4 regions of the Sporosarcina sp. GTC18466 genome follow, and region 3 is predicted to be linked to each of the others. Evidence: riboswitches for the same ligand, from Rfam matches in the RefSeq annotation. Region 3 holds a riboswitch; each other region holds the start of a gene.
What was found. Region 3 has a riboswitch for S-adenosylmethionine ahead of metK (methionine adenosyltransferase). Riboswitches for the same ligand answer to the same signal wherever they lie in the genome.

Region 1 (7,654 bases), 1.3 Mb from region 3:
CGTCCGTCTCCTGCGGAATCTCGTGTGGCGGCATCGCAGCCTGAAATTCATTGGCAATCAAAATGGAATTGACCATCTTGTCTTTCGCAGACCCCGGATGCACATTCGTCCCGCGGAACGTCAATTTCGCGCCAGCCGCATTGAAGCTCTCATATTGCAGCTCGCCAAGCGGGCCGCCGTCCATGGTATATGCATATTTGGCGCCGAATGCTTCGACGTCGAACTTATGAGGGCCGCGGCCGATCTCCTCGTCCGGCGTGAATGCGACGCGGAGTTTACCGTGTTTAATCTCCGGGTGGGCAATCAAATACTCCATCGCTGTCATGATCTCCGCAATACCCGCTTTGTTGTCAGCACCAAGCAGCGTCGTGCCGTCTGTCGTCATCAGCGTGTGGCCGATATAGCTTTTGAGGTCCGGGAACGTTTCCGTGCGCATGACCGTGTCTTCATTCAGCTGGATGTCCTTGCCGTCATAATTCTCGACAAGCTGCGGCTTGACGTTCTTGCCCGTATAGTCGGTTGCCGTATCGACGTGCGCGAGGAAGCCGATGACCGGCAGATCCTTATCCGTGTTCGCCGGGAGTGTCGCGAACAGGTAGCCGTTCCCGTCCAGCGTGATGTCTTCCATGCCGATCGATGCCAGTTCTTTTTGCAGTTCGTGGAGCAGGTCCCACTGGCCGGGCGTCGACGGGGTCGTCGTGCTCGACGCATCAGATTGCGTGTCTATTTTTGCATAGCGGGTAAGCCGTTCAATTAATTTGTCTTTCATTCCAAGACCTCCTGAAAGTTGTGTCGTGATTCTTTTATCTTATCAAATTGTTTAGACATACGGAATAGATGCGCCGTAATTCTCCCGGCAGGCGGGGTGGTAGATTACTGTTAATCAGGCGGTCGCATGTCTGGTCCGGCTGGCAGAATCGTTCGGGCGTTTAATCGGTCGCACGCCAGGCTAAACGGATCGCTCCGTCGTTTAATCGGTCGCGCGTCCGGCTAAACGGATCGCTCCGTCGCCTAATCGGTCGTATGTCCGGCTAAACGGATCGCTCCGTCGTTTAATCGGTCGCACGTCCGGCTAAACGGATCACTCCGACGCCTATTCGGTCGCGCGTCCGGCTAAACGGATCACTCCGTCGTTTAATCGGTCGTTCGTCCCGCTAAATAGTCGTTCAGTCCATATAAATAGGCGTTCAGCCTTGCCGGATCCTCACCCGCCGTCATGCGGGGAGGCGAGTTCATAATTTTGCAGAAGATCGATGAAGACTTGCTGCGCTTTTGTGCGGAACGGGCTGCCGGTGACGATAGAGAAGGTGCGGGTGTAAGGCATGCCTTGCACGTCAAGTACGGCCAGTTCGCCATGTTTCAGCTCTTTTTGGATGGACCAGTACGACAGCAGGCTGATGCCGAGCCCTGCTTCCACGGATTCCTTGATGGGCTGCGTGCTGCTGAAGCGCATCATGGAGGATGGCGAAATGCCTAGTTTACGGAAGACCGCATCTGCGGCTTCCCTCGTCCCGGAACCGTGCTCCCGGACGATCCATGTTTCATGTTCCAGGCGGACGGGCGAAATGGGACCCTCCTCGGATGCCAAAGAATTTGCGGGCGAGCAGACGATGACCATTTCATCGTGGGCGAGTGTTTCTGTAATTAATTCAGAACGGGAAAAAGTCCCTTCCACGATGCCGACATCGAGTTTGTGGCTGGCGACGTAATCGGCGATGGTCGCGGTATTGCCGATCGTGATCGAGGGTATGATAGCGGGGAACACCCGCTTCATCTCCGCGATGATGTGGGGCAGCACGTACTCGCCGAACGTATAGCTGGCGCCTATTGAAATTTTTCCAGCTGCCTTGTTGGTCAGGTCATCGAGCAGGCGCTGCATGTTGTCGTATAAGGCCAAGATATCTTTCGCATGGTGATAGACAATTTCTCCGGCTTTGTTCAAACGCACATATTTGTTCGTCCGTTCCAGCAGCTTGACGCCGAGTTCCTCTTCCAGCGCCCGGATGTATTGGCTGACCGCAGGCTGTGTCATATGATGCGCTTCCGCAGCGCGGGAGAAGCTTTTCTTTTCAGCGACTGAGACGAAAATTTGCAGATGCTGGTCCATGGTCAGACCCCTTTCTTATAATGGTTTGCTTATCGTAATCATTATTATAATTTATTTTACTTATCGTTTGGAAGGGATTACCCTAGATACAGGAGGTGCAGTTCTATGACGAATAGAAGAACCATGTGGATGGCGGGTGTCGCATTTACTTTTTTTATAGCACTTTTAGGATTTTATCTGGCGAAGGTTCCGGGCTTTGACCATATCGGGCAATTGGCGAGCGCCATCATCATCGCTGTCGCCTATCGGCAGTTTTTCGGCTATCCGGAAGCGATCCGGCAGGGAATTACCTTCTCCTCGAAGAAGCTGCTCCGTGTTGCGATCATTCTCTATGGATTAAAGCTGAACATAGATGTCGTTTTCCGTGACGGCCTTGGACTGCTTGTGCGGGATGCTTTCATCATTGCGCTGGCGATCACTCTCACTGTGCTCATCGCAAAATGGCTGAAGGCGGATGAAAACATCTCCCTTCTGCTAGGCGTCGGGACAGGTGTCTGCGGGGCGGCGGCCATTGCTGCTGTCGCGCCGATTTTGAAGACGAAGGACGAGGACACGGCAATCGGCGTCGGGATTATTGCCATGATGGGGACCGTTTTTGCGATCGGTTACACATTGCTGCGCCCGATCTTGCCGCTCATCCCGACGGATTACGGCATCTGGTCGGGCATGAGCCTGCATGAGCTTGCGCACGTCGCCATCGCGGCGGAACCGGCAGGAGAAGATGCGCTTGCCATCGCCTTGCTCGCTAAACTCGGCCGGGTCTTCCTGCTTGTGCCGCTCTGTTTCATATTCATTTACTTCATGAAGCGGAAAAGCAAAGGGACGGCAGAAGGAGGGGAAAGCAAGGTCGAATTCCCTTGGTTCCTCCTTGGGTTCATCCTGCTCAGCGTGCTCGGCAGCTACGTTCTTGGCCATTCCATCCCGGTATCGGAAGGATTTACGACCGGTGTCAATACGCTGACAACATGGCTCTTGACCGCGGCCATGGTCGGCCTAGGCCTGAATGTCAGCCTGCGCGATCTTCGTGAACGCGCCATGAAGCCGCTTCTCGCCATGACGATTACGTCAATTGTCGTATCGGTGGTTGCATATTTTATTATCTGAATCAGAGAGGAGCTGTCCAGAAAGTCAGTGAAAACTGAGTTTCTGTGGCAGCCCTTTTCTTGTTGAAACGATTACCCGACGAGAGCTCTCCGAACCCGTTGCTTTCCGTTCCAGGCGGACGCGTTCCTGGGGGCGTGCGGTGAGCCTCCTCGTCGCTGCGCTCCTGCGGGGTCTCACCTGACACGCTGATCCCCAAGGAGTCGCCGCCTTGCACTCCAAGCAACTGGCGACCCGTGTAAAAGACTACAAAAAAATCGCCCTTTCTAGTAAGATGAAGTCACCACAACCCATCAAAGAAAGGACGATTCTTATGTGTAACCCGAAGATTACTTGTGATGAGTATACCACAAAACAACTCCACTTTTCCATTGAAGAGACAGAACCTATTTCCCCGCAATCAAGCGTACGTACACGGACGTTCAAACCCTACAATAACCGTCAGGCATTCGCCATCTTCGATGTCGAGGGACTTATTCCGGCACATCATGTCGCGCGAGTGGTCGATGAGATGATCGAATCCATCCCGGACGAGCAGCTTTTCGCCTATTACTCCGGTGGAGGGAGAAGCCCCTTCCACCCGAAGATGATGCTTAAGGTCATCCTCTACGCCTATTCCCAGAAAGTCTACTCCAGCCGCAAAATCGAGACGCTGATCCAGGAGAACCTGCCTGCCATGTGGCTGGCCGCCTGTCAGACACCCGACTTCCGTACACTCAATGAGTTTCGGAGTGTACGCATGGCCGCGATGATGGATGAGTTATTCGAGACGATGATCCTAAAGCTGATCGAGGAGAACTATATCACAATGGAGAACTATTTCCTGGACGGCACCAAGATGGAGGCCAATGCCAATAAGTATTCGTTCGTCTGGAAGAAGTCGACAGAGCGGTACGAAGGGAAACTGAAGGAGAAGATCCAGGAGACACTCGCGTCCATCCATGAAATCGCGCAGGCAGAGGGCATGGAACTTGGCGAATTCCCCAAGGAAGAAGCGAAACCGGAAGAGCTCCAGCAGCTGGCGGAAAGACTGGAGGAACAGGTGGACATCCTGACAGCGGAAATTGAGAAGACAGAGTCGGTCCCCGATCGCAAAGCGCTTCGCAGTCGACGCAGTCTCCTACGGAAGCCGGCCAAACTGATCCGGGAAGATTTCCTGCCGCGTCTACAGAAGTATGCCCGTCATCATGACCTCTTCGGTGATCGCAACAGCTTCTCGACAACGGACCCGGACGCCACGTTCATGCGGATGAAAGAGGACCATATGAAGAACGGCCAGCTGAAGCCTGGCTATAATGTACAGATGGCGACCGAGAATCAGTTCATCGTGTTCTATACGATACATCAACGGCCGACCGATACCCGCTGTTTCGTCCCGCATCTTGAGAAACTTGCGGCATCCCGGCTTCCGATGCCGACACGTGTGGTGGCCGATGCCGGCTATGGCAGTGAAGAGAATTATCTATACGCCATCGGCGAGGAGAAGGAATCCCGTTTCGACTTCCTGATCCCCTATTCCACGTATCTGAAGGAGCAGACGCGGAAGTACAAAAAAGACATCAAGAATGCGAAGAACTGGACCTACGAGGAAGCGGCCGACCAGTTCATCTGTCCGCAGGGACGCCGTGTCCCCTTCAAGAAATACCAGGACAGGAAGAATGCATCCGGCCTTGTGCAGAGCTATAAGATCTATGAATGTGAAGATTGTGCCGACTGTCCTCTTAAAGCGCAGTGTACAAAAGCGAAAGGCAACCGGCAGGTCCATTGGAATCCAATCTACGAAGAAATGAAAGCGAAAGCCAAGACAGCCCTTGAATGTGAGACGAACAAAGACATCTACGCCAAACGGAAAGTGGAGGTCGAAAGTGTGTTCGGTCATATCAAGGGCAATCGGTCGTTCCGCGGATTTCTCTTGCGAGGCCTCGAGAAGGTCAACGCGGAATTCGGGATCGTGGCACTGGCCCACAACTTCCTGAAAGTGGCTGGCATCCGCCAGCCGCTTTCAGGAGGACCGGATGGAAAACCAAAAACAGGTGGAGAAAAACGATTCGTTTTTCTCCACCTGTTTTATTTTAGGGACTTATTGGACAGCCCCTTTTTTTCTCCATTCATCCGAACGTTCAGAAAGATTTTTGTTTTTCCTCTTGACTTTCAAAATATGAGTCTCTATACTGTTCAACAAGATGAAAAACTGAATTAACCCATACTCTTATCAAGAGCGGCGGAGGGACTAGGCCCTGTGATGCCCGGCAACCGGCAAGTGACAAACTTGCAAAGGTGCTACTTCCTACAGAACGTGCGAACGGTCTGAAAGATAAGGGGAGGAATACGCGTAAGCATACCCCTCTTCCTTAGCGAAAGGGGTATTTTTTATTCCAATTAACCCCTGAACGCCTCCGCACAGCAAGCCTGCTGCCTTTTTCATCTGACTACTACATTTTTGGAGGTCATTCACATGTCAAACAACCCACTCAAACCCGAAACACTACTTCTTCACGGCGGCCAGCAGCCGGATCCTGTCACAGGTTCCCGCGCAGTGCCGATCCACCGCACTACATCCTTCGTGTTCCGCGATACGGAGCATGCGCAGAATCTCTTCGCGCTTGCCGAGGCGGGCAACATTTATACGCGCATCACCAATCCAACTGTCGCTGTGTTCGAAGAGCGGATTGCCCTGCTGGAAGGCGGGACGGCTGCTGTCGCGTTGTCATCCGGCATGGCGGCGATTGCATTTTCCATTTTGAATATCGCAGGAGCGGGCGATGAAATTGTTGCTGCCAGCAATCTATACGGCGGCACATACAATCTGTTTGCGGTGACGCTGCCGCGTTATGGCATCACGGTGAAGTTCGTCGATGCTACGGACCCTGAAAATTTCCGGGCAGCGATCACGGATAAGACGAAGGCGCTGTTCGCCGAAACGATCGGAAATCCGAGCCTCCATGTCCTTGATATTGAAGCGGTCGCGAAGGTGGCCCATGAGAATGGCATCCCGTTCCTCATCGACAGCACATTCGCTTCCCCATACGGAGCGAACCCGATTGAGCACGGTGCGGACGTCGTCATCCATTCCGCGACAAAGTGGATCGGAGGGCACGGGACAACGATTGGCGGTGTCGTCGTCGATGCCGGCAAATTCGACTGGACGCAAGGGAAATTCCCGGGCTTCACAGAGCCGGATGAAACGTACCACGGACTTCGTTATGGCATCGATACGGCAAACGCCGCGTTCGCCACAAAGCTCCGCGTACAGTTGCTGCGCGATTTCGGCCCTTGCCTCGATCCGGACAGCGCGTTCAACTTCCTGCAAGGCCTGGAAACACTTCATCTCCGTGTAACGCGGCACAACGAGAATGCGCAGAAAGTGGCGGAGTTCCTGCGTGACCATCCGGCCGTCGACTGGGTGACATATGCAGGATTCGAAGACCATCCATCAGCCGCTAATGCGAATAAATACTTGAAAAACGGGTCAGGCTCCATCATCGTCTTCGGCATCAAAGGCGGACGGGAAGCAGGCCGCAAGGTAATTGACAACGTGAAGATCTGGTCACATGTGGCAAACGTCGGCGACGCGAAATCGCTCATCATCCACCCGGCTTCGACAACCCACCAGCAATTGTCTGCCGAGGATTTGAAGAACTCTGGCGTCTCGGAAGAGCTCATCCGCTTGTCCATCGGCCTCGAGTCTGCTGACGACATCATCGAAGACTTGAAGCAGGCGATTGAAAAAGCAGTGCCTGTTGCTGCAGGAAAGTAAATTCTTTTGTTGGCAGGAAGTCCGGACGGATGGATGAGGCCTCATTCGGCAATCGGGCTATCTCATTCGATAGCCATCCGACCGGGTTCATCGATTCAGAGTTGATTAATGTTTGGAATAGGTGTTCTTAGTTGTAAGTAATGGATTGATCGGCCGGCTAAATGAATTGATAGGCTGGTAAAATGGATTGTTCGGCAGGTTAAATGGTTCGAACAGCCGGTTAAATGAATCGCTCGCCGGGTTAAATGAATCGATCTGCCGGCAAAATGGTTCGCTCACCCGGTTAAACGGTCGCTCATCTGCGATTACAAGGATGCGAGACTAGCGGGATGCGGCGGAAAACAGTTTCATCGTCCGAAACGGGCGCTCGAAGGTGGTAAATAGGCGTTCATCAGCCGAAACGGGCGCTCGAAGGTGGTAAATAGGCGTTCATCAGTCGAAACAGGCGCTCGCGAGTGGTAAATAGGCGTTCATCAGCCGAAACAGGCGCTCGCGGGTGGTAAATAGGCATTCATCATCCGAAACAGGCGCTCGCGGGTGGTAAATAGGCATTCATCATCCGAAACAGGCGCTCGCGGGTGGTAAATAGGCGTTCATCATCCGAAACGGGCGCTCGCAGGTGGTAAATAGGCGTTCATCATCCGAAACAGGCGCTCGCGGGTGATAAATAGGCGTTCATCAGTCGAAAC
Region 2 (7,654 bases), 1.1 Mb from region 3:
TATGAATATGCTATGATTAAGCTAGCAAGTTAGAAGATTTCGAGAAAGGGGAGATCTGGAAGATATTCTGCTCGTCAGCAATGCCAATATCGGAGGAACGACAACCGCGGCTGCCATGGCAATCGCTAAAGGATGGAAGAACCTGATCGGGCCGATTCTCGTTGTTGGAACAATCGGGTACATCATCGGAAACTATATAGGCACAACGCTCGGCCTCTGGTTTGGCACGATGCTATAGAAGCATGCGGGATGGAACTCGCTTCCCGCCGTGCTATACTGACGTAGAGAAACTACCTAGATTCAGACTGGAGTGACAGACATGGAAAAACTGCAATCGAAGGAACAATTCGAGCAGCTGCGCAATGAGGAACGGGTCGTCTTCTTATTTTCGGCGGACTGGTGTCCTGATTGCCGCATCATCGAACCGATCCTTCCCGGCATCGAAGCGGATTATCCCGAATACACATTCATCTATGTAGACCGCGACGACTTTATCGAAATATGCCAGGAAAATGACATCTACGGAATCCCAAGTTTCCTCGCGTTCAATCAAGGCAAGGAAACCGGCCGCTTTGTCAGCAAAGACCGGAAGACACGGGAGCAGATTGAGGAATTTTTGAATAGCCTTTCTGCTTAAATGAAAAGGACCTCTTCTCGTGAAAAAAATGTCTCGAATTTCAAAGGGTCTCTGTACAATCAAAAAAGGCAATTTCTGTTCAGTTTTGATCAGAAATCGCCTTTTTCTTCCTCTCTTCACTGCACTTTTTCCGTAAAGGAGCTAGAGGCGCGGTTTCAGATTGACGGAAAACGTCCGCCCGGAACGGAAATCCACGGCGCCAAACGGAAAAGCCCGGCAGGACCAGTAAATCGTTTCATGCCGAGCTAAAAAGCAACTTGGGTACTTTTCGGTGCCCTTCTCCTGAAAGGAGCTTTCCTTTTTTGCTTATTCATTCAATTCATCATGCATCCGCTCGGGATAATCCGTGAAGATCGCCTGGACGCCGGCTTTTTTCAGCATATGGGCGTACTCCGTGTCGTTCACCGTAAAGGTTCGGACCGGGATGCCGGCTGCGAAAACCTCTTCGAACGAGGGGCGGATTGCGGTTGGGAACAGAACATGATAGCTATCAGCAGGAATCGAGCGTAAATAAGCGAGCGGGCGGACTAGGACTTCCATCGTCAACGCACCAGTCTCAATCTGCGGCGCGAGTTCCTTCGCCTTTTGGATGGCACTGTGGTCGAATGATGACAGGATCACCCGGTCTTCGAAGTGATAGGCATGGATGAGCTCCAACACTTTTTCGACCATCCCTTCATACGGGAAGATGTCTGACTTCAGTTCGATATTTAAAATATGTCCAGTATCTTTGAATACGTTGAACACGTCCCCGAGCGTCGGGATCTGCTGCCCTTCGAAGTCCTTGGAGAACCAGCTGCCGAAATCATATTGGCGCAGCTCCTCGAGTGTCATATCCTTGACGAACCCTTTCCCGTTTGACGTCCTGTCGATCGTTTCGTCATGGATGATGGCAAGTTCACCATCCTTCGTCATATGTACGTCAAATTCGATGCCGTGTACAGGGAGACGGGCCGCTTCCTGAAAGGCTGCAAGTGTGTTCTCAGGGAATGTTCCTGATGCTCCCCGGTGTGCAAAAATGTTCATCTGTCAGACTCCTTCCGGTTTTAAGGGTAGATCGTTACTTTGACTATATCATACGCTCATAAAAAAGACCGTTTTCCACAGGAAGACGGCCTTGATCATTCAATCTACATCGAGATCGCTATTTTCTTTGATTTCCTCGAGGAGAATCTCGGCCCCTTTCGGACTGATGTACATTCCATTGGATAGCCGCCGGTTCTCAGGGGAAATGACACCGGTAACAACACACGCCTCATCGACTACGTATTTCCGCAAGATGATCATGTCGTCATCCACAAAAATTTCAAGAGGCGAGCCTTTGTCCAACTGAAGGGTATTCCTCAACTCTTTCGGAATGACGATACGTCCCAGATGATCCACTTTCCTGACAATGCCTAAACTGCGCATGCATATTTCCTCCTTTTGATATGCAATTCCACCAGTTATTGCTACTCTGCTAGCGGATTTCATATTTTCCAAAATGATTAGTATACTCTGCTTCTATTTCCTTATTTGCTACTATTCCTTTTCTCCTTCTTTTAAAACTTTGCAACCGGACTATTTCTGGTAAAATGAGTAGGGTTATAAAAGGAAAGGAGCAATCGTCATGGCAAATGGTATACGTAAAACTACGGCACTCGACTATGCGCAAATCATCTTAGGCGCTGCGCTTGTCGGCTTGGCCTTTAACTTATTTCTTCTTCCTGCAAGGATAGCGGCGGGCGGAGTTTCGGGAATCAGCACAATCGTCTATGAAATGTTCGGCTATCAGCCGGCATATACGCAGTGGATTATCAATATTCCGCTGATTGTCCTTGGTTTTGTGCTTGGCGGCAAAGAGTTCAGCCTGAAGACAATCGTCGGCACGTTCGCTGTACCGTTCGTCATCTGGCTGACGCACGATATGCATCTGACGCTTCATAATCCGATGCTGAGCGCGATTTACGGGGGGATTATGCTTGGCATCGGGCTTGGCATCGTCTACCGCGGAAACGGCTCCACCGGCGGCACTGCGCTGATCGCCCAGCTGCTCAAAAAGTATACTGGCATCTCGAGCGGCTTTTCCCAGCTGATCGTCGATGGGATTGTCGTCGTGACGTCCGCATTCGTTTTCAACTTTGAACTTGCCCTGTATGCCCTCATGTCCATCTACGTGACAAGCAAGGTAATCGACTTTGTCCAGCTGCAAGTTTCTCCGACAAAGCTGGTCCTCATCATCACGGAGCATGAGCAGCAAGTGCAGGCGATCATCCGCGACGAGATCGACCGGGGTCTTACAAAAGTGAAATCGACGGGCGGGTTTTCCGATCATGATAAAACGATGATCTTCTGCGTAGTGGAACAAGCGGAGGCGGTTTATTTGAAGAAGGTTCTGCAGACTGCCGAACCGACCTCCTTCGTCATATTCTTGAATGCTTCTGAAATACTCGGTCTCGGATTCTCAAAAGCTAAAATATATCAATAATTCATGCTTCACTCTAATTATTGCAAAAAATAAGTGTTTTGTCTAGGCGATGCTAGGTATATATGCCTTTTTGCAAACTGCAAGTGCTGCTGGATATGCAAAGACCGAATCATCCGGAAATTAATAGATGCATTTTAGAAACATCATGGTATACTAGTGAAAATTGAATAGTTCCTTATCAAGAGAAGCTGAGGGATTTGGCCCGACGACGCTTCAGCAACCTCTGCGCAAGCAGGAAGGTGCTACTTCCAACAAGATGTGAATCTTGAGAGATAAGAGCGATATAGAAGCAATGCCTCGTTCCTGTCTCCAGCGGAACGAGGCTTTTTTAATTGAGATGAAGGGGGAATGGCAATGCCAATCAATATACCGAAAAGCCTGCCCGCAGGCGAATTGCTGAAAGAGGAAAAGATTTTCATCATGGATGAAGAACGGGCGACCACGCAGGATATCCGGCCGCTCAGCATTATCATCTTGAACTTGATGCCCGAGAAGGAACGGACGGAACTGCAGCTGCTCCGGCTTCTTGGCAATACGCCACTCCAGGTGAACATTTCGTTTCTGCATACCGCATCGTACGAGTCCAAGAATGTGAGCAAAAGCCATCTGGAGGAATTCTATACGACATTCGATCAGATCAAAAACCGTAAATTTGACGGGATGATCATCACAGGCGCGCCGATTGAGCATCTGCCCTTCGAAGAAGTCGTATACTGGGATGAAATGAAGCAGATCATGGACTGGTCAAAGACGAACGTGACATCCGTCCTTCATATTTGCTGGGGAGCGCAGGCCGCGCTGTACCACCATTATGGCATTGACAAGCATGACTTGCCCGGAAAGCTTTCCGGCGTCTACAATCATACATTGACCGATCCGACCGTCACACTTGCGAGGGGCTTCAACGATGAGTTCAGAGCACCGCATTCGCGATACACATCCGTTTCCATCGACGAAATCAAATCCCATCCAGGCCTTGAACTGCTGGCCGTTTCGGATGAAGCGGGGGCGTTCATCATCCTGTCCAAAGATGAGAAGCATATCATGGTCACCGGTCACCTGGAATACGATGCAACGACACTGGCAGAGGAATATGAGCGGGATCTTGCAAAAGGGCTCGATAGTGAAGTGCCTGCTAATTACTTCCCTGACAATGATCCCACCAGGCGCCCTCTCAATACATGGCGTTCCCATACGCATCTTTTGTTCTCCAATTGGCTGAATTATTATGTGTACCAGGAAACGCCGTTTGATTGGAAGTAAGCTCCGGAGCGCATAATTTCACCTGGACAGCGCACACTCCTTAACACGGAGGTGTCACAAATGGGTGATGGTTTTTTTAAGTTTGAGTTTTGGGAGATGACAGCCCGTGTCATATCCACATTCATTGTGCTGCTGATCCTTGCAAGATTCCTTGGAAAAAAACAGATTTCCCAATTGACGTTTTTCCATTACGTAACTGGAATCACAATCGGCTCCATCGCAGGGGAAGTCGCGGCGCAATCAGAGACCCCTTTTATTAATGGTATTTATGCAATGGCTTTATGGGCGGTTTTGACCTATGCCATGAACCTGATGACATTGAAGTCGAAAAAAGTCAGGGTCTTACTGGATGATGAACCTACCGTCATCATGCATAACGGAAAACTGAATGAACAGGCGATGAAGAAAGAACGCTTGAATTTGAACGATCTGAATATGATGCTCAGGGAACAAGGAATCTTCTCCATCAAAGACGTAAACTATGCCATCTTGGAGACGAATGGACAATTAAGCGTTCTTGTCAAAGCAGATCAAGGGCCGGCGACGAAGAAAGATGTGAAAGCGCCAGCACCTGACCCGAAATACATTCCAACTGAAATCATATCTGACGGGAAAGTCCAGACAAAGAACCTTCAGGAGCTCGGTCTGACCGAGCAGTGGCTGAACGAACAGCTGAAGAGCCAGGGCATCGGGAAGGCACACCAAGTGTTTTACGCGGAAATCCAGCAAGACGGCAGTCTGCATGTAGATCAGCGGTCTGCATAGGAAGGGATTCGCCAACGCGGCGGATTCCTTTTTAACTTGTTTGGTGATGGGGCAGCTGCTATGGTAGAATAAACGATTGATATCCATTGCCAATAAACGGTTACTGACCATAGAAGATCTAGGAGGCACTTATGCGTAAAGATCAAAAACAGCCCTCACGCCATTCGGCTGCTCATCATGTACAAGAGGAATCGGAAATGCTCCCATTCTTGCTGCAAGCACTTGGGAAAACAAGCCGTAATTCTGTGAAATCCATCCTGTCCAGGGGACAAGTGAGTGTGAACGGCACCACGGTCACCAGGCATGACCATGTGCTGCGGCCAGGAGACCAAGTGGAAATTCTCATGAACAAGGCGGCAAAGGAGGAAAGCCGCCTGCAGGGGATCACTATTCTCCATGAAGATGATGATTTGATTGCGGTGGATAAAGAAGCGGGTCTTCTGACGGTTGCTGCAAAAGACAAGTCTGAAGTCACTGCGTTCAGCCAAGTGGCAAAATATGTCCGCGGGATGAATCCGAAAAACAGGGTCTTTGTCGTCCACCGGCTCGACCAGGGTACGTCCGGCGTGCTGCTGTTCGCTAAGAGTGAAGAGATGAAGCGGAAATTGCAAGACAACTGGAACGAACTTGTGAAACTGCGCTTGTATACTGCACTCGTGCAAGGGAACGTCAAGAAGGATGAAGGCACGGTCAAGTCCTGGCTCAAAGAGACGAAGACATTCAAAATGTATTCCTCTCCGGTGGATAACGGAGGGCAGCTCGCCATCACGCACTACCGGAAGCTCCGCGGGGGCCATAATACGACCTTGCTGGAGTTGAAACTTGATACGGGACGCAAAAACCAGATCCGTGTTCATATGGAAGAGATCGGCCATCCGATCGTCGGAGACAAAAAGTATGGCTCTACCGTCAACCCGATCAAGCGGCTCGGACTCCATGCGAACGCCATTGAGCTGATCCATCCTGTGACGGGTGAACGGATCCGTTTCGAGTCAGAAGTGCCGAGGGAATTTTTCAGGAAAATAAAGTGAAAAGAAAAGCAAACGTCCAACCGGAACGTTTGCTTTTCATGTTGTTATTGCAAGTTCTGATTTTGTCCCATTTGGCCCATCTGCGCCTGAGCAGGAGCATATGCACCCATGATGGCCTGCATATCCTGCTGAGTCAGCTGTGGAACCTGGTAGAAGTGGTGTTTATTCTGATAAATGGAAAGCTCGTAAGCCATTTCAATGCAATTCGGGACAGAGTCGGCAAGGATTCTGCGAACGACAGGGTTTGTCGTCTCCAGGGCAGCCATCGCTTTATGGGAAGCAGCTTCTTTAGTCGCCCCAAGCAAGAAGCCTGAAATGACTTCATCATTCAGCTCATTTGCAGATTGCATAGGCTTCTTCGGCTGGGACGGCTTCATGCCGTAAACAAAGTCGTTACCAGTTTTCATCTTATAGCTTCCAGTCGGATGGGATGGGTCCTGTCCTGTTTTGAAAGCTTGCAGTGTAATATTGTATTCATCCTGCATAAAGCGGAGCTGGCGATCCAGAATATCAAGAAGCTCAGGATCTTTTACGTGAGGCCGCAAGATAACGGATTGGTTCATTGCGCCAATTGCGGCACTTAGTACTTCATGGACATCGAACATCTCATGGCCGCCATGGTTCATCTTCTGAGGAACAGGGCCGGTTTGCATATTCTCATGCGTCTGACCGAATGGATTTTGGGTCATGTACAAGTCCTCCTTTTGTTTGTGGTCAATCAAATATAGTATGGTGAAGCAAAAGGGAACTATACGCGAGAAAGCCGGCGAGCGCAGTCATAAAAATCATCCTTCGAAAATAGATTATACGAGAGCTTGTATAGTATAGCGGAAGGCGGATGATGGACTTGCAAATCCACGTAGTACAAAAAGGACAAAGCTTGTATGGGATCGGGCAGGCATATGGAGTATCGTATGAAACAATAGCCACGGCGAATGAATTGCCGGATCCTGCGCGGCTTGCGGTCGGCCAAGCATTGGTGATCCCCATTACAGGGAGATATCACTATGTTCAGCCGGGCCAGTCGCTGTACATGATTTCGCGAATGTATGGACTCTCTGTAGCGGAGCTCGCAAGGATAAATGGAATCTCGCAGTCAGGTATACTGCAGATCGGACAGCGCCTGTATATCCCGCCGAAACAGAAAAGACTGATTGACACGCTCGCTTATGTTGAACCAAGACAGCCCATCAGCGACGTGCTGATCGAGGAAGTGAGGCGGCGTTCGCCGCAGCTGACTTATTTGGCAATGTTCAGCTATGAAGCGCAGCGCAACGGCACGTTGAAAGAACCGCCGATTGATGATTTGCCGAAATTGGCAGCAGCTAATGGAACAGTGAATGCGCTTGTCGTCAGCAATCTGGAAAACTATGCATTCAGCGGAGATCTGGCAAACGTTTTATTCACGGATAAGAAGGTCCAGAGCCGCCTGTTTGAAAATATTGTCCAAGTCGCGAAGCGGGTCGGGTATTTGGATGTCCATTTCGATTT
Region 3 (7,654 bases):
CCACATATGATGCCCTCCCTCTTCCGGCCGGACATTCATCCATCCTAAATCGATCCGACTTTGATACAATGAAAAAAGCAACTTTGATATAGTAGATTATACACGATTTTATTGGAAAGAGGGATGTTCATGATTTATCCATACAAAGATAAAACACCGAAAATCGATCCGACCGCTTATATCGCCGATTATGTGACCGTTACAGGAGATGTGTCAATCGGCGCACACTCTTCCATCTGGTTCGGTACCGTTATTCGAGGGGATGTCGCACCGACCATCATAGGCGAAAGGGTCAGCATCCAAGACCTCAGCTGCCTGCACCAAAGTCCCGGTAAAACGCTTTTGATCGAGGATGATGTGACAGTCGGCCATAAAGCGCTGCTGCATAGCTGCACGATCCGTAAAGGGGCGCTTGTCGGCATGGGAGCCATCATCCTGGACGGCGCCGAAGTCGGCGAGGGGGCTTTCATCGGAGCGGGAAGCCTTGTTCCGCCCGGGAAAAAAATTCCGCCGGGCTGCCTGGCACTTGGATCGCCTGCCAAAGTCGTCCGCGAGCTGAATGAAGCGGATCTGGAAGATATGAAACGGATTGTGGACAGTTATGTCGAAAAAGGAGCCATCTATAAAGAGATGCAAAAGTGAAGGCCATGAAGGAAAGCAGAGACGGAAATCCGCTCAGCTTTCCTTTTTGCCTGTCTCACTTCTCCGTGACAAACAGATATAGAATAGCCGACAAAATCGCAGCGCCGATCAGGCCCACTGCCAGCATGATCCAAACATTCATATCGACCACCAGATTATATACCCCCATTGTATGTACAATTCACTTCTTTTCTACCATACCAAAGCAGGTCGGACAAATCAAAAAAGGAGCCGGCCGCCAAGGGCTTAGGCTCCTTTTCCATCCATTCAATTTCAGCGGACGGCAAGTCCGGACTTTTCCAGGAGTGCTTCCGCTTTGTCCGTCTGTTCCCATGGCAGTTCGACATCTGTACGGCCGAAGTGGCCATATGCCGCTGTCTGCTTGTAGATCGGACGGCGAAGATCGAGCATCTTGATGATGCCGGCAGGACGCAGATCGAATAGCTCACGCACGAGATCGACCAATTTGCTTTCCTCGATTTTGCCTGTTCCGAATGTATCGACAGAAATGGAAACAGGCTGGGCAACGCCGATGGCATAAGCGAGCTGCACTTCACAGCGTTTCGCCAAACCGGAGGCTACGATGTTTTTCGCCACGTAGCGGGCTGCGTACGATGCGGAACGGTCCACTTTCGTCGCATCCTTCCCGGAGAAGGCGCCGCCGCCGTGCCGTGCGTATCCGCCGTACGTATCGACGATGATCTTGCGCCCGGTCAAGCCAGCATCACCCTGCGGCCCGCCGATGACGAAGCGGCCTGACGGGTTGATGAAGTACTTTGTCTGAGCGTCCAGCAAGTCAGCCGGGACCACTGCGTCGATGACATATTCTTTCATGTCACGCTTGATCTCCTCAAGTGTCGTGTCAGGGTGGTGCTGCGTCGAGATGACGATTGTATCAACGCGAAGAGGGTTGTTATTTTCATCATACTCGATTGTTACTTGCGTCTTGCCGTCTGGGCGCAAGTACGGAAGGATCTCCTCTTTGCGCACTTCCGCAAGGCGGCGGGATAATTTGTGCGCAAGGCTGATCGGCAAAGGCATCAGCTCAGGCGTCTCATCGCATGCGTACCCGAACATAAGCCCCTGGTCTCCCGCGCCGATCGCTTCAAGTTCCTGATCGGACATCAGCCCTTCCCTCGCTTCAAGCGCCTGGTTCACTCCTGCAGCGATATCCGGAGACTGCTCGTCGATCGAAGTGAGGACGGACGAAGTTTCCCAGTCGAAGCCGAACTTCGCACGCGTATACCCGATCTCCTTCACTGTATCTCTTACGACTTTCGGGATATCGACGTAGGTCGTTGTCGTAATCTCCCCGATCACGAGGACAAGTCCTGTCGTGATGGTCGTTTCGCATGCGACACGCGCATTCGGGTCTTCTTCTAAAATGGCATCCAGGATGGCATCCGAAATCTGGTCACACATTTTGTCCGGGTGTCCCTCTGTTACCGATTCCGATGTGAATAGTCGGCGGTTCGTCAATGTAATTTCCTCCTTAAACAACTTGCTCATATTGATACGGTACTCTATTTGTCCCAGTTTAATCCGCTCCCAGAGAGAGTCGATGTCAACATATACAAGGAATAAGGGTCTGACAATATAAAAAGCCCTTCTCTCACGTAATGCATACATGAGGAAAGGCATCATTTCAAAGCAGCACCTTTCACTCTTATCGTCCAAGGCATGCGCCTTGCTCCAGGTTGGCACCTTTTCGCGTCAAAAGCGCGCAGGTTGCCGGGTTTCGTAGGGCCTGTCCCTCCACCAGCTCGGGATAAGAGTATCCGTTCATTTATCAATGCTACGAAAAAACGAGCTTTTTGTCAAATCATTTCGATTGAAATCGCTTGAGTTTTTAATTAGTGTAGATTATTATTCTAAATGTGTTATACTAATCGAGAAAATAAGAAACCCACAATGTGGGACTACTATGTAAAGGACGGTACGTACAATATGATATCAGCGAAGATCGAAAACGGACTCAAGGAACTTCTCGCAGGGCCGAACGTGACGATCCAGCCTTCAGTTCCTGAACTTGTCGAAAAAGCGACAGCTCGCGGAGAAGCGGAATTATCGGCAGACGGCGCACTTAGAGCCCGCACTGGAAAGTATACTGGCCGTTCCCCTAAAGATAAGTTCATCGTCGAGGAAGTCACAACGAAAGATAAGATCGACTGGGGAAAGGTGAACCAACCGATTTCATCCGATATCTTCGACTCATTATACAAAAAAGTTATCGACCATCTCAACTCCAAAGACGAATTGTTCGTTTTCAAAGGATATGCAGGTGCGGATAAGGATTCCCAGCTCTCTTTGCAAGTAATCAATGAGTTCGCTTGGCAAAACCTCTTTGTCCATCAGCTTTTCATCCGTCCAACAGAAGAGGAACTGAAGACACATGAGGCACAGTTCACAATCCTGGCGGCACCAACATTCAAAGCGGACCCAGAAGTCGACGGCACTAATTCGGAAGCGTTCGTCCTCGTTTCCTTTGAACGCCGCATCGTTCTGATCGGCGGAACTGAATATGCAGGCGAGATGAAGAAATCGATCTTCTCCGTTATGAACTTCTTGCTCCCTGAGCGCGGCATCATGCCGATGCACTGCTCCGCAAACGTAGGAGAAGAAGGAGATGTCGCCTTGTTCTTCGGTCTTTCCGGAACAGGCAAAACGACACTTTCCGCAGACGCACAGCGCAAGCTGATCGGTGATGACGAGCATGGCTGGTCGGATAACGGCGTCTTCAACATCGAAGGCGGCTGCTATGCAAAATGTATCAACCTGTCCCCTGAAAAGGAACCGGAAATCTACGGAGCGATCCGTTTTGGCGCAGTGCTGGAAAATGTAGTGTTGGATGAAGAGACACGTGTGCCGGATTATGACGATAATTCATTGACGGAAAATACGCGTGCCGCGTACCCGATCAATTTCATCGACAATATCGTAGTGCCATCTGTTGCAGGGCATCCGAAGACGATCATCTTCCTGACAGCCGACGCATTCGGCGTATTGCCTCCAATTTCGAAATTATCGAAGGAACAGGCGATGTACCACTTCCTCAGCGGCTTCACTTCGAAGCTCGCTGGTACAGAAAGAGGCGTCACATCACCTGAAGCGACATTCTCAACTTGCTTCGGCGCTCCATTCCTTCCGCTCCCTGCAACTGTGTACGCAGAAATGCTTGGAGAAAAAATTGACAAGCATGACGCTCAGGTCTTCCTTGTGAACACAGGCTGGACGGGCGGCGAATACGGCGTAGGTGAGCGTATGTCACTTAAACATACTCGCACAATGGTCCGTGCCGCTCTAGCAGGCAAATTAAACGATGTAGAGACAGAGACAAACGAAGTCTTCGGCCTTGCGATGCCTAAAGTGATCGACGGAGTGCCGAGTGAAGTGCTGAATCCGCGGAATGCTTGGGCAGATCCGGCAGCCTATGACAAGAAAGCTGCTGAACTTGCAGATCTTTTCCGGAAGAACTTCGAGAAGTTCGACAATGTATCTGAAGAAATCATTGTAAAAGGCGGACCGGTTGCCTACTAACAAATAAAATCCAGGTGCGATCAGCGCCTGGATTTTTTATTTTTGCTGCTGTTTCATCCAATCACATAATTCCCTTACGATACGTGCATTTTCCGCTGCAGGGAAATGGTGGGTGTAATCGGGAAAATACCATGTTTCATATGTCTTTCCTTTATCACGGAGAGCATCTTCCAGCATGATGGCCTGCTCGAAGGACACATTTTCATCTTTCATTCCATGGATGATCAAGACGGGTGCATCGATTTCATCGACACGGAACAGGGCCGTCCGTTCCCGATATGCATCCGGCATATTGTTTGGAGTCCCGCCGATGACGCGTTTCATCATCCTGCGCATATCCTCACGTTCATTATACGTGAAGACGACATCTGATAATCCCGCCCATACTACCACCGAGGTGATGTCATCGCGCAAGATCGCCGTCCATAACGCCATAATGCCGCCTCGTGAAAAAGAATACAGATGGATGCGCTCCTTATCGAGTTTCGGATGCTGAAGCAGCACGTCAACCCCAAACACCGCATCTTGGCGGTCTGCTCCGGCGAATTCATCCCTGCCTTCCCCGCCCCGGTTGCCCCTGTAATATGGCGCAAATACTACAAAGCCTTGAGTCGCGAATTGTGCGACGCGCGCCGGCCTCACCATGCCAACATGCTGCATGCCGCCCCGCAAATAAAGGATTCCCTCATACTTTCCGTCAGCGACCGGTTCTGCCAGCAGCCCTTTCACTTTAAGGCCATCCGACATATATGTGATCTCCTCAAGACGGACGGCGGGATTAGGAGAAGGATACTGTTTTCGATGAACAATGCTTCCGTTATCAGGCATGGCGTTCCACCCACTTCCGGATTTCCTTCATGCCTTCATCTTTCATATGAAAGCTGAGTTCCGTGCATGCATCCAATTCCTCATCTGTCATCCAGACAGCGCCAGCGGTTTCAAACAGTTGCGGGTGTTCATTGATGGAAACGACATCACCCGTCAATACTGCCTTGCAGAAGGGCGTTTCTGTTTCCACGACATATTCCGCGAATTTCACCAGATTACTGATAGTGACGCCGGTCTCTTCGATTGTCTCCCGTATCGCCGCGTCTTCGATTGTTTCACCAAGTTCCGCCTTGCCTCCCGGGAACTCGATACCGCGCTCACGATGCCGGGTGAGGAGCCACTTCCCATCATGCTTCAGCGTGATGAGGACATGTCTGGCTTCCATCCCTTTCAAGTTTTCACCGAAGGTCAATTCGACATGGGCGCCTTTCAAATCGTTAAACGTAATCATTCCCTCACATCCTTTATATTAGTGTAGCGAAGGATGACTATTTTGGAAAGAATCCCGTCTCGCCGAATCATTGCAGTGGAGACGGCTTGAAAAAAGGCAGCTGCTCTACAAACTCCTTCGTTTCCTTGTCGCCGAATTCATGGATCAACGCATAGATTTTTGCAGTCCGGCGATCAATATCATGATTGTCGCGGTCAAAGTGATACGGCACATACGGCAGATGGGATCGAAGGAAATTCCGGAACTCCAGGCGGCTCATCTGCTCAAAAAGCTGTTCAAATACCGGTATATAATCTTTCGAGACTGCGACTTCGTATTCCCAAGGTGATGAGTATTTATCATTCAATATTTGTTGGTTGACGACCGACACGTACATTTTCACTTTTTCCTGTTCCATTGATATCATCCTTTTTCTCCGTAGTATGAGAAAGAATGTCCAGTTCATACTAAAACCCGATGAGCGGAATTTCGCCCATCGGGTCATTCAATGCATTATTCGGTTCCATTAGCAGCGCGTTCTACAGCAAGCGCCACATTTTGATGTACCATCGGATCAAGCGGATGCGGGACCAGATCTCCTGGTTTCGTCGTTTCCAGGATGGCAAGTGCCGCCGCGATGAGCATTGGATACGTTATATCGTTCGTACGGGCGTTAAGCGCACCTCTGAAAATGCCGGGAAAACCAAGGACGTTGTTCACTTGCCGTCCATCAGCTGCAAACGCTGCTCCAGCTTTCAAAGCGACTTCCGGCTGGATTTCAGCATTCGGATTTGAGAGGGCTAAAATAATTTGTCCCTTCCTTACCATCTCAGGTTTAATAAGACCTTCCACGCCTGTCGTCGCAATGACGATGTCGCATGTATCCATAATGTCCTGCACGGAATGCAGAGCTTTCCCTCCGAAACTCTCCAGCCTCTGCACGGCAACCGGATTCAAATCGGAGCCGTACATCTCCTTGACACCATAATTGATCAGCATACGGCTGATCGCAAGTCCTGCCGCTCCTAGACCGATTTGGCCTACGACCGAATTGGAAAGATCTACGCCAGATTGCCGGCATGCTGATAATACAGAAGCGAGTGTGACGACTGCTGTTCCATGCTGGTCATCATGCATGACCGGAATCGGTAATTCCTTCTTCAGCCTCTCCTCTATCTCGAAACAATGCGGGGACCCGATATCTTCGAGTAAGATTCCGCCAAACCCTTTATGGATATGCTTTACTGTTTCGACGACTTGATCGGGATCGCTCGTATCGAGCAAAATAGGAATGCCGCTGATGCCCGCGAATTGATCGAACAGGACCGCCTTGCCTTCCATTACCGGCATCCCCGCGACCGGTCCGATATTTCCAAGTCCTAAAATAGCAGTCCCGTCTGTGACGATGGCGACTGTATTAGGGATGCCTGTAAAGTAATTCGCCTGCTCAGGGTCTGCCTCGATCGCTTTACACACACTTGCGACACCGGGTGTGTACACTCTGCGCAGATCGCCAAGCGAGCGGATCTCCATATTGCGCTTCATATGGATCTTTCCGCCTTCATGGGCATGAAGAACATCGTCTGTCACGGCATGGACTTGTACTCCGCCGCCGATGGCATTAATCGCATCGACAATGCTATTCAGCTGCTTTTCGCTGATACATTGCACGGAGACGTCCCGGATCATTGAAAGTGTACCGACTTTTATCGTCTGAATATCCCCGATATCTCCATCCAGCTGGCCGATTGCGGTCGCCACTTTGGCAAAGCTGCCTGGGACGGATGGTGTCTCGATGATCAAATTACGTATGAATTGCACTTCTGCCATATTAATAACCTCCACTGGTCGAACGTAGTATTGCGAAACGCACTCTATATTCTACCTCTTTCCCATTTCGGATGCCATTCATTAGACAGTAAAAATGAGCATGGCTCCTTTTCAGGTTTACACATGCTCATTCCCTTTACGCTTTTATGTCTATCGCCAATCCTTTATGTGGATGGGCTGCCTGCTCCTGCGACATCGATTTCAGCATATCAACCGCAGCGCTTGCATCCATTGTCATGGATTTCTGCAACACGGATAACTGAACAGTCGACTGCAGACTTCTCAGCTGGCTCGACATGATCGAGTTGAGATCCACCTGCATCCCCCCTAACGATACTTATATCGGCAGCTGGATGGAAATCTGAAGACAATGCTTTATTTATTGTC
Region 4 (7,654 bases), 920 kb from region 3:
AGACTTGATAAATGTTGCCGAGCGCTTCGCTTCCTTCGCCGTAACTGCCGCGGACGACAAATCCGAGACGCGAGATCGCCGGGACAATCCTGTTAATCTGCTTCGTCATTGTCAGAGCCGGCAAGTGCATCATGACGGACGCACGCATGCCAGTGCCCGTATTGGATGGACAGCTTGTCAAATAGCCGAATTCCTCATCAAATGCGTACGGCAGTTTCTTTTCCAGATCATCATCGACCTCATTCGCCATTTCGTATGCCGTGTCAATCTGAAGACCCGGATAAATGCACTGGATCCTCACATGATCTTCCTCATTCACCATGATGCTCACTTTCTCATCATCAGACAGGATGACTGCCCCCTGGCGCTTAGGATCGGTCAATTGCGGACTGATCAGATGCTTCTCGACGAGCACCTGCCGATCCAGCACAGGTAAATCAGACATCTTCATATAGGAATACCCATTTTTTTCTGAATTAAGCAAGCTATCCGCTACTTGCCTATCAACTTCTTTCGCATCTTCGTCTGTAGCGGCGATCGGGAACCGATGCCCCCGAAGGTTGCGAGCAAGTCTGACCCTTGTCGACATGACGATATCCGAATGCTCACCATGGGAAGTCATCCAGCCTGTCACCGCATTTTTCATGAACTTATCGATCGACATTGCCTGAGCCTCCTCCTTCCGCCAGCATCCGTTTCAGCTCATTCGCTTCATCACGCAGAGCAGCGGCTTCCTCGAATCGTTCCTCAGCGATCGCATCCTGCATCTTTCTGCGAATTTCTTCCACACGCTTTTTGAGGGCGTACTGCTCATTGAAGGAAACGGGAACTTTCCCTTTATGGACCGAGTGCCCATTGTGAAGTTTGACAAACAGTCTAGGAAGCCGTTCCCGGAATGTTTCATAACAGGTCGGGCATCCAAATTTGCCGACATCAAGAAATTTCCGGAACGTCAGGCCGCACTCTGGGCATTTCGGCCCTTCAGGGAATGATTCTCTTGCCTGCTGCACTTGCATGGCTTCTGTTCCGCTCAGCCAATTTGATAGAAATTGCTGGATCGATAATGGCTCCTCACCCGATCCATAGTGGGACATCTGCGATTGGAATGCACATCTCTCGCACAGATGGCGTTCCGTCGCCCCGTGCATCGTCTCTTGTGTGAAGATGACAGAAGCCGGTCTTTCATTGCAGATTTCACATAACATATAGGCCACCTCAAATTCGTAAGTTTCACTAGTCGTCCTGTTGTTCGTACAGAAGCGTCAAGAGCATCGCCCGTAATATGCGGGCCCTGATATGATCGCGTTCAGGAATCGGGTAATGGAGTGTCGTCCTGTCAACAGCGGCCAGGATGATTTTCGCTTCGCGCTCAGAGACCGCTTCTTCTTGCAGCAATCTGTATATGACATCTTCAGCCATTGTATAGGTGGCGCCCTCACGGATTCCCTCTACGATATGTTCGATCAATTCTTTATGCGAATTGGTCTGCACCCTGTAGATTCGGATATATCCGCCCCCTCCCCGTTTCGATTCAACCGCATAGCCGCGTTCCAGTGTGAAACGGGTATTAATGACATAATTGATCTGCGAGGGAACGCATTGGAACTTCTCCGCGATTTCACTCCGCTTGATCTCAATGACGCCGTTATCTCCCTTTTCGATAATCATTTTTAAATACCCTTCAATTATGTCCGAAATGTTCCGCATGTTTTTCACTCCTTCCCTTTCGAAGTGTGAATGTCAATTGACTTTGACTATCTTTGACTTTATATTACATGATTCCATTTGATTTTCGCAATGAATTTGCCTACTATCCGGAAAAATGTTTGCATATGGTGAGAACGGGTATACAGTAAGCTGAGGATTTTTTTCTGACCTCTTTTTTCCTCTTATTTAGGGTCCTTCCCCCAAAGCATTGACACCTATGCTATACACACGACTGGCCCCTCTTTAAACAAAAAGCTCCAGGTACATAGCGACTGTGGAGGAGATTTACCAACATGAACTGGTACAAGAAGCTGAGTGAGTACTTCCCGATTGAAGAAATGAAGTCAAAAGAACATATGGACGCGCTGCTGAAAGATAAGAAGAATGTCTATATAAAAGAAGAAGGACCTCATCACGTTCTAATGTATGTTGAGATGGAATCTTTCATTTTCATTGATTACCTTTTTGTCTCCGCCGAATCACGCGGCGCAGGACTGGGAAAGAAGTTGCTGATGTCATTGAAAAAGAAAGGGAAGCCGATCATCCTCGAAGTGGAACCGGTTGATTATGAGGATACCGATACGATGAAGCGCCTGCGTTTTTACGCAAGGGAACATTTCCACCACGCTTCCCGCATCGGATATCGCCGCCGTTCAATCGCGACAGGCGAGCACAATGACCTCGAGATCCTGTATTGGTCCCCGAAAGATGCGGATGAGAAAAGTGTTTACGAAGCGATGAAACAGACGTACGAAGATATCCATACGTACAAGGATGAAGCATTTTACGGAGAACCATACGACCCTTCAGATAAAGTGTTCAACTTTTTGACGGACGGGAAGGAGAACATCTTGGAACCATACCGGGTATGACGAAAAAGCACGCGCGGCGAGAAGCCGGCTGCGTGCTTTTTGGTTGGCAGGAATTATTCAAGAAATACTGGCAGCCTCTTTTTGAAGTGGAAGCAGGTCGACTTCGAAACCGAGGTCTTTGAGCATTTGAAGATCGTTGTCACCTTCCTGGCCCGCTGTCGTCAAATAATCACCGACAAAGATGGAATTCGCAGGATATAGGCCAAGCGGCTGGAGCGAGCGCAGGTTCACTTCCCGTCCGCCCGAAATCCGGATCTCCTTGGATGGATTGATGAACCGGAAAAGGCTGAGCACTTTCAAGCAGTAAAGGGGTGTCAGCTCATCCGTGCCTTCGAGCGGCGTGCCGTCGACCGCATGCAGGAAGTTGACCGGTATGGAGTCCGCGTCCAGCACGCGGAGGCTGCGTGCCATATCGATGACGTCCTCTCTCGTTTCACGCATGCCGATGATGACTCCCGAACAAGGCGAGATGCCTGCGGTCTTTGCAGATTCAACCGTACTAACACGGTCCTCATACGTGTGAGAAGTCGTAATGCTGCTATGGTGGGCGGCAGATGTGTTGAGGTTATGATTGTACCGGTCGACGCCCGCTTCTTTGAGACGTTCCGCCTGGCCCGGCTTCAAGATGCCGAGACATGCGCAAACCGTCATTTGAGGATGCTTCTCTTTGATCTCCTTAACGGATTCAACGACGATATCGAGTTCCCGGTTCACCGGCCCCCTGCCGCTTGCGACGATGCAATATGTTCCCGCGCTAGCAGCTGCAGCCCGTTCCGCTCCCGCGACAATCTCTTCCTGTTTCATCATCGCATACTTCTCGATGGGTGCTTTTGAGACGATCGATTGTGCGCAATATCCGCAGTTTTCCGGACAAAGGCCGGATTTTGTATTAATGATCATGTTGAGTTTTACTTTATTGCCAAAGTAATGTTTCCGAATCTTATAAGCAGCGTGGAGAAGAGGAAGCAGATCCTCATCCGGCGACTCCAATATGGACAGCGCCTCCGCGCCGGTCAACTCATGTCCTTGCAATACACGATCAGCGAGTGCTTCATAATTCATCGCAGCGCCCTCTTGATCTTGAGCACTTTAGACATCCTGTAGCCAAAGATTCCAGCCAGTATGGCCAGGAGGAAATCTTTCGGCAGCGGAGGCACCATCCAGGCCCATGCAATCTTGTACGTAAATACCGGGGGTGCAGCAGCCCATAACTTATAGGCATAATACATCCAGTTCGTGCCGATCAGGTAGTTGATGACCGTCCCCAAAATCGCAGCTGCAATATAGGATTTCAAGCTGCTGTTCTTCTCAACAATCTTCCCTACTATATAGGCGACGATAATGAAGGAAACGACAAACCCGAATGTCGGACTGAGGAGCTGGCCAAACCCACCCGAGAATTTCGCAAATACAGGTGCACCCGCCAGGCCGACAGCCATATAGACCGTCATGGCAACCGCCCCAAGCCGGCTGCCGAGCAGCAATCCCGCAAGAACGGCGAAGAATGTCTGCAAGGTGATCGGCACCCCGCCGACCACTAAAAACGGCACGAACGATGTAATATTGGCACCGATCATCATGAGTGAAGCGAACATGGCGCAATACACCAGGCTCAGCGCACTCATACTCCCCTTTTGCTTTACTGTAGCAGTCGTCATACAAATAACCCCATTTCCATTTCCAAATATGTATTCCATTTTTAGAATATAAGATTACGAGGTATTGTGTCAACCTTATTTTATTTTAGGTTAACACAAATGAAAGGCTGTTGGCGTTGGCTGGAGGAAGGCCTGGCAGGTTATTTGGGATTCGGGCGCATGGCATGGCTAAACGGGCGTTCCTGGGCGGAATCGGGCGTTCGACATGGCTAAATGGGCGTTCATGGACGGATTCGGGCGTTCGACATGGCTAAATGGGCGTTCCTGGGCCGAATCGGGCGTTCGACATGGCTAAACGGGCGTTCCTGGACGGATTCGGGCGTTCGACATGGCTAAATGGGCGGTCCTGGGCCGAATCGGGCGTTCGACATGGCTAAACGGGCGTTCCTGGGCCGAATCGGGCGTTCGACATGGCTAAACGGGCGTTCCTGGGCCGAATCAGGCGTTCGGCATGGCTAAACGGGCGGTCCTGGGCCGAATCAGGCGTTCGACATGGCTAAACGGGCGTTCCTGGGCCGAATCAGGCGTTCGACATGGCTAAACGGGCGTTCACGAGCATAATTGGGGGCACGCACTCATGCCCACTATAAAAAGACGCACTAGCGGAAAGCCAGTGCGCCACTTCTTCTATTTTTTTCGTTCCTCGCTTTTCGGAAAGAGGAAATAAGCGAGGATCCCGCTGAGCAGGCCCGCCCCTAGCACGATCCAGAGACGGTGCTCCTTTGGGACTTCCTGAAAGTTATTGCCGAGCATGAACCAGGCGATCCATCCTACGATGATCGCGATCGGAACCGAGTATTTGAATATTCGCAAGCCGTTCACCTTCCATGTTTGTCCTACCGCAAGTGTATCATATCCGCCCTTTTGTGCAAACGAGGGTTGACGCCATGGGGAATCCACGTTATGATGTGTTAAATATTTCGAAAAACCTAATAATGATTCTTATCAAGAGAAGCCGAGGGACTGGCCCGATGACGCTTCAGCAACCAGCCATACGTGGTCAGGTGCTAATTCCAGCGGGCAAGCTGTCCGGCAGATGAGAAGGAGCGTTCATTCCACGCATGTAAAAGCCTTCTTTTTTCAATGAAGGCTTTTTTTATTTTTCCAACCTTCTCACTGCCGCCGGCTGATATAACATGAAAGGGTGCGATGGGATGAAGTTGCTAGAAAAATTGAAGACGAATATATTGACGGCTGACGGAGCGATGGGGACCCTCCTCTATTCCAACGGCATTGATTTTTGTTATGAAGAACTGAATGTGACAAAGCCGGAGACGATCGCCAAGATCCATTCCGATTATATTGCGGCGGGTGCAGATATCATCCAGACAAATACATATAGCGCAAACCGCCATAAGCTCGCCCGCTATGGCCTTGAAGATCAGGTGAAAGCATTCAACGAAGCGGCCGTCCAGATCGCCAAAGAAGCGGCCGCGCCAGGCGGGCAGTACGTACTCGGCACGATCGGCGGGCTGCGTGGCGTCCGGCGCAGCGACCTGTCAATAGAAGATGTGCTCCGTATCGTCAGGGAGCAGGCAGACCCCCTCCTTTCCGGACAACCGGATGGCCTGTTGCTTGAGACGTATTATGATTTTAATGAGTTATCCGCTGTTGTAAAGGAGTTGCGCGGATTGACAGACCTGCCGATCATCGCCCAAGTATCCATGGAAGAGCCCGGCGTGCTGCAGCAAGGGTTGCAGCTGAATGACGCGCTCCATGAACTGGAAGCGATCGGGGCGGATGTCGTCGGTGTCAACTGCCGCCTCGGCCCTTATCATACGATCCAGGCGTTCGAGACGGTCACATTGCCGGAGCGCGCTTTCCTGTCCGCTGCGCCGAATGCGAGTCTGCTTGACGTGGAAGACGGACGGATCGTCTATGTGTCGGAGACGGATTATTTCGGGCGGGCCGCTGTCCTGTTGCGGAATGAAGGCGTCCGGCTCATCGGCGGCTGTTGCGGCACGACGCCGAATCATATCGCTGCCGCCAAGAAACATCTGGCTGGTCTTGCGCCGGTCACAAAGAAGACCGCGAGACCGAAGAAGCCGATCATCATCCGGGAAGCGGAGCCTGCGAGCCATGAACCGCTTCACGAGAAGGCGAAAACCAAGCGGACGGTGATTGTCGAGCTGGATACACCTCGCCACCTGGAGACAGCCCCCTATATCGAAGGAGCGAAACAGCTGTATGCTGCAGGAGTCGACGCCGTCACAATGGCGGACAATTCCCTCGCTTCCCCGCGGATCAGCAACATGGCGATGGGGTCGATCTTGAAACTCGAGAACGACATCCGGCCGCTCGTCCATATCACGTGCCGCGACCATAACCTGATCGGCCTGCAATCGCATCTCATGGGACTGGATGCGCTCGGCATCCACGATATCCTTGCGGTGACAGGGGACCCGACTAAAGTCGGCGATTTCCCGGGTGCGACAAGCGTCTATGATGTATCGAGCATGGAGCTGCTGCAGCTGATCAAACAATTGAATGAAGGGATTTCCTTCTCGGGGAAACCGCTCCGCAAGAAAGCGAACTTCTCAGTAGCAGCTGCTTTCAACCCGAATGTCCGGGTGCTGGATCGTGCCGTGAAGCGGCTCGAGAAGAAAATCGAGTGCGGCGCTGATTATTTCATCACGCAGCCTGTCTATACAAAGGAAAAAATCATTGAGATCCACGAAGCGACAAAACATCTGGAGACACCGATCTTCCTCGGCATCATGCCGCTGACGAATATCCGCAATGCCGAATTCTTGCACCACGAAGTGCCGGGCATCAAGCTGTCAGATGATGTACTGGAGAGGATGCGAGCTTGCGGCGAAGACCGTCAGAAGGCGACAGCTGAGGGTATTGCGATAGCGAAGGAACTGATCGATACGGCGGCAAGCCTGTTCAACGGCATCTATATCATCACGCCGTTTCTCCGCTATGATATGTCACTAGAATTGATAGATCATATAAACGAACTTGATGCACAGAAGGAGAGGGGTTTGGTCCATGCCGAAACATCTTATTGAACAACAACTGGAGAAGCGCATCCTGATTCTTGACGGAGCGATGGGGACGATGCTGCAAGCCGAAAACCTGTCCGCGGAGGATTTTGGCGGAGAGGACTATGAAGGCTGCAATGAATACCTGAATATCCTGCGGCCCGACATCTTGAAAAAGATCCATTCGGAGTATCTTGAAGCAGGCGCTGACATCATCAGCACAAATACATTCGGCGGCACTCCGCTTGTCCTGAACGAATTCGGCCTTGGGGAGCATGCCCACGCCATCAATAAAAAAGCGGTCGAGCTCGCGAAAGAGTGCGCAGCAGAATTCTCAACGCCTGAGCGTCCCCGCTTCGTGGCCGGTGCAATCGGACCTACGACGAAGACATTGTCTGTCACAGGCGGCATCACATTCGACGCACTCTCG

Region 1: another riboswitch for S-adenosylmethionine. It lies ahead of ACZ5FK_RS08835 (O-acetylhomoserine aminocarboxypropyltransferase/cysteine synthase family protein); the one in region 3 lies ahead of metK (methionine adenosyltransferase).
Region 2: another riboswitch for S-adenosylmethionine. It lies ahead of metA (homoserine O-acetyltransferase MetA); the one in region 3 lies ahead of metK (methionine adenosyltransferase).
Region 4: another riboswitch for S-adenosylmethionine. It lies ahead of ACZ5FK_RS10915 (bifunctional homocysteine S-methyltransferase/methylenetetrahydrofolate reductase); the one in region 3 lies ahead of metK (methionine adenosyltransferase).

Annotation. Positions count from the first base shown of each region.
Region 1 is NZ_AP044037.1:1,831,503-1,839,156, reverse strand. Features, by position in the region: gene pepT (peptidase T) at 1-769, opposite strand, end outside; gene ACZ5FK_RS08850 (LysR family transcriptional regulator) at 1,205-2,107, opposite strand; gene ACZ5FK_RS08845 (YeiH family protein) at 2,213-3,211, shown strand; gene ACZ5FK_RS08840 (IS1182 family transposase) at 3,420-5,408, shown strand; SAM riboswitch class I at 5,415-5,529, shown strand; gene ACZ5FK_RS08835 (O-acetylhomoserine aminocarboxypropyltransferase/cysteine synthase family protein) at 5,664-6,965, shown strand.
Region 2 is NZ_AP044037.1:1,016,382-1,024,035, reverse strand. Features, by position in the region: partial or broken gene ACZ5FK_RS05110 (DUF819 family protein) at 53-238, shown strand; gene ACZ5FK_RS05105 (thioredoxin family protein) at 320-637, shown strand; gene ACZ5FK_RS05100 (glycerophosphodiester phosphodiesterase) at 944-1,663, opposite strand; gene ACZ5FK_RS05095 (AbrB/MazE/SpoVT family DNA-binding domain-containing protein) at 1,763-2,047, opposite strand; gene ACZ5FK_RS05090 (YitT family protein) at 2,247-3,104, shown strand; SAM riboswitch class I at 3,277-3,383, shown strand; gene metA (homoserine O-acetyltransferase MetA) at 3,459-4,367, shown strand; gene ACZ5FK_RS05080 (YetF domain-containing protein) at 4,428-5,132, shown strand; gene ACZ5FK_RS05075 (RluA family pseudouridine synthase) at 5,264-6,163, shown strand; gene ACZ5FK_RS05070 (spore coat protein) at 6,208-6,852, opposite strand; gene ACZ5FK_RS05065 (glycoside hydrolase family 18 protein) at 7,011-7,654, shown strand, end outside.
Region 3 is NZ_AP044037.1:3,148,937-3,156,590, reverse strand. Features, by position in the region: gene ACZ5FK_RS15900 (alpha/beta hydrolase) at 1-6, opposite strand, end outside; gene ACZ5FK_RS15895 (gamma carbonic anhydrase) at 130-642, shown strand; gene metK (methionine adenosyltransferase) at 916-2,064, opposite strand; SAM riboswitch class I at 2,306-2,417, opposite strand; gene pckA (phosphoenolpyruvate carboxykinase (ATP)) at 2,590-4,179, shown strand; gene ACZ5FK_RS15880 (alpha/beta hydrolase family protein) at 4,216-5,007, opposite strand; gene ACZ5FK_RS15875 (NUDIX domain-containing protein) at 5,000-5,458, opposite strand; gene ACZ5FK_RS15870 (transposase) at 5,526-5,855, opposite strand; gene ACZ5FK_RS15865 (NAD-dependent malic enzyme) at 5,951-7,267, opposite strand; gene ACZ5FK_RS15860 (YjfB family protein) at 7,404-7,589, opposite strand; gene ACZ5FK_RS15855 (Dps family protein) at 7,643-7,654, opposite strand, start outside.
Region 4 is NZ_AP044037.1:2,233,558-2,241,211, reverse strand. Features, by position in the region: gene ACZ5FK_RS10950 (protein arginine kinase) at 1-664, opposite strand, end outside; gene ACZ5FK_RS10945 (UvrB/UvrC motif-containing protein) at 651-1,205, opposite strand; gene ACZ5FK_RS10940 (CtsR family transcriptional regulator) at 1,234-1,707, opposite strand; gene ACZ5FK_RS10935 (GNAT family N-acetyltransferase) at 2,001-2,579, shown strand; gene bioB (biotin synthase BioB) at 2,637-3,641, opposite strand; gene ACZ5FK_RS10925 (biotin transporter BioY) at 3,638-4,237, opposite strand; gene ACZ5FK_RS10920 (histidine kinase) at 4,865-5,050, opposite strand; SAM riboswitch class I at 5,177-5,280, shown strand; gene ACZ5FK_RS10915 (bifunctional homocysteine S-methyltransferase/methylenetetrahydrofolate reductase) at 5,392-7,251, shown strand; gene metH (methionine synthase) at 7,232-7,654, shown strand, end outside.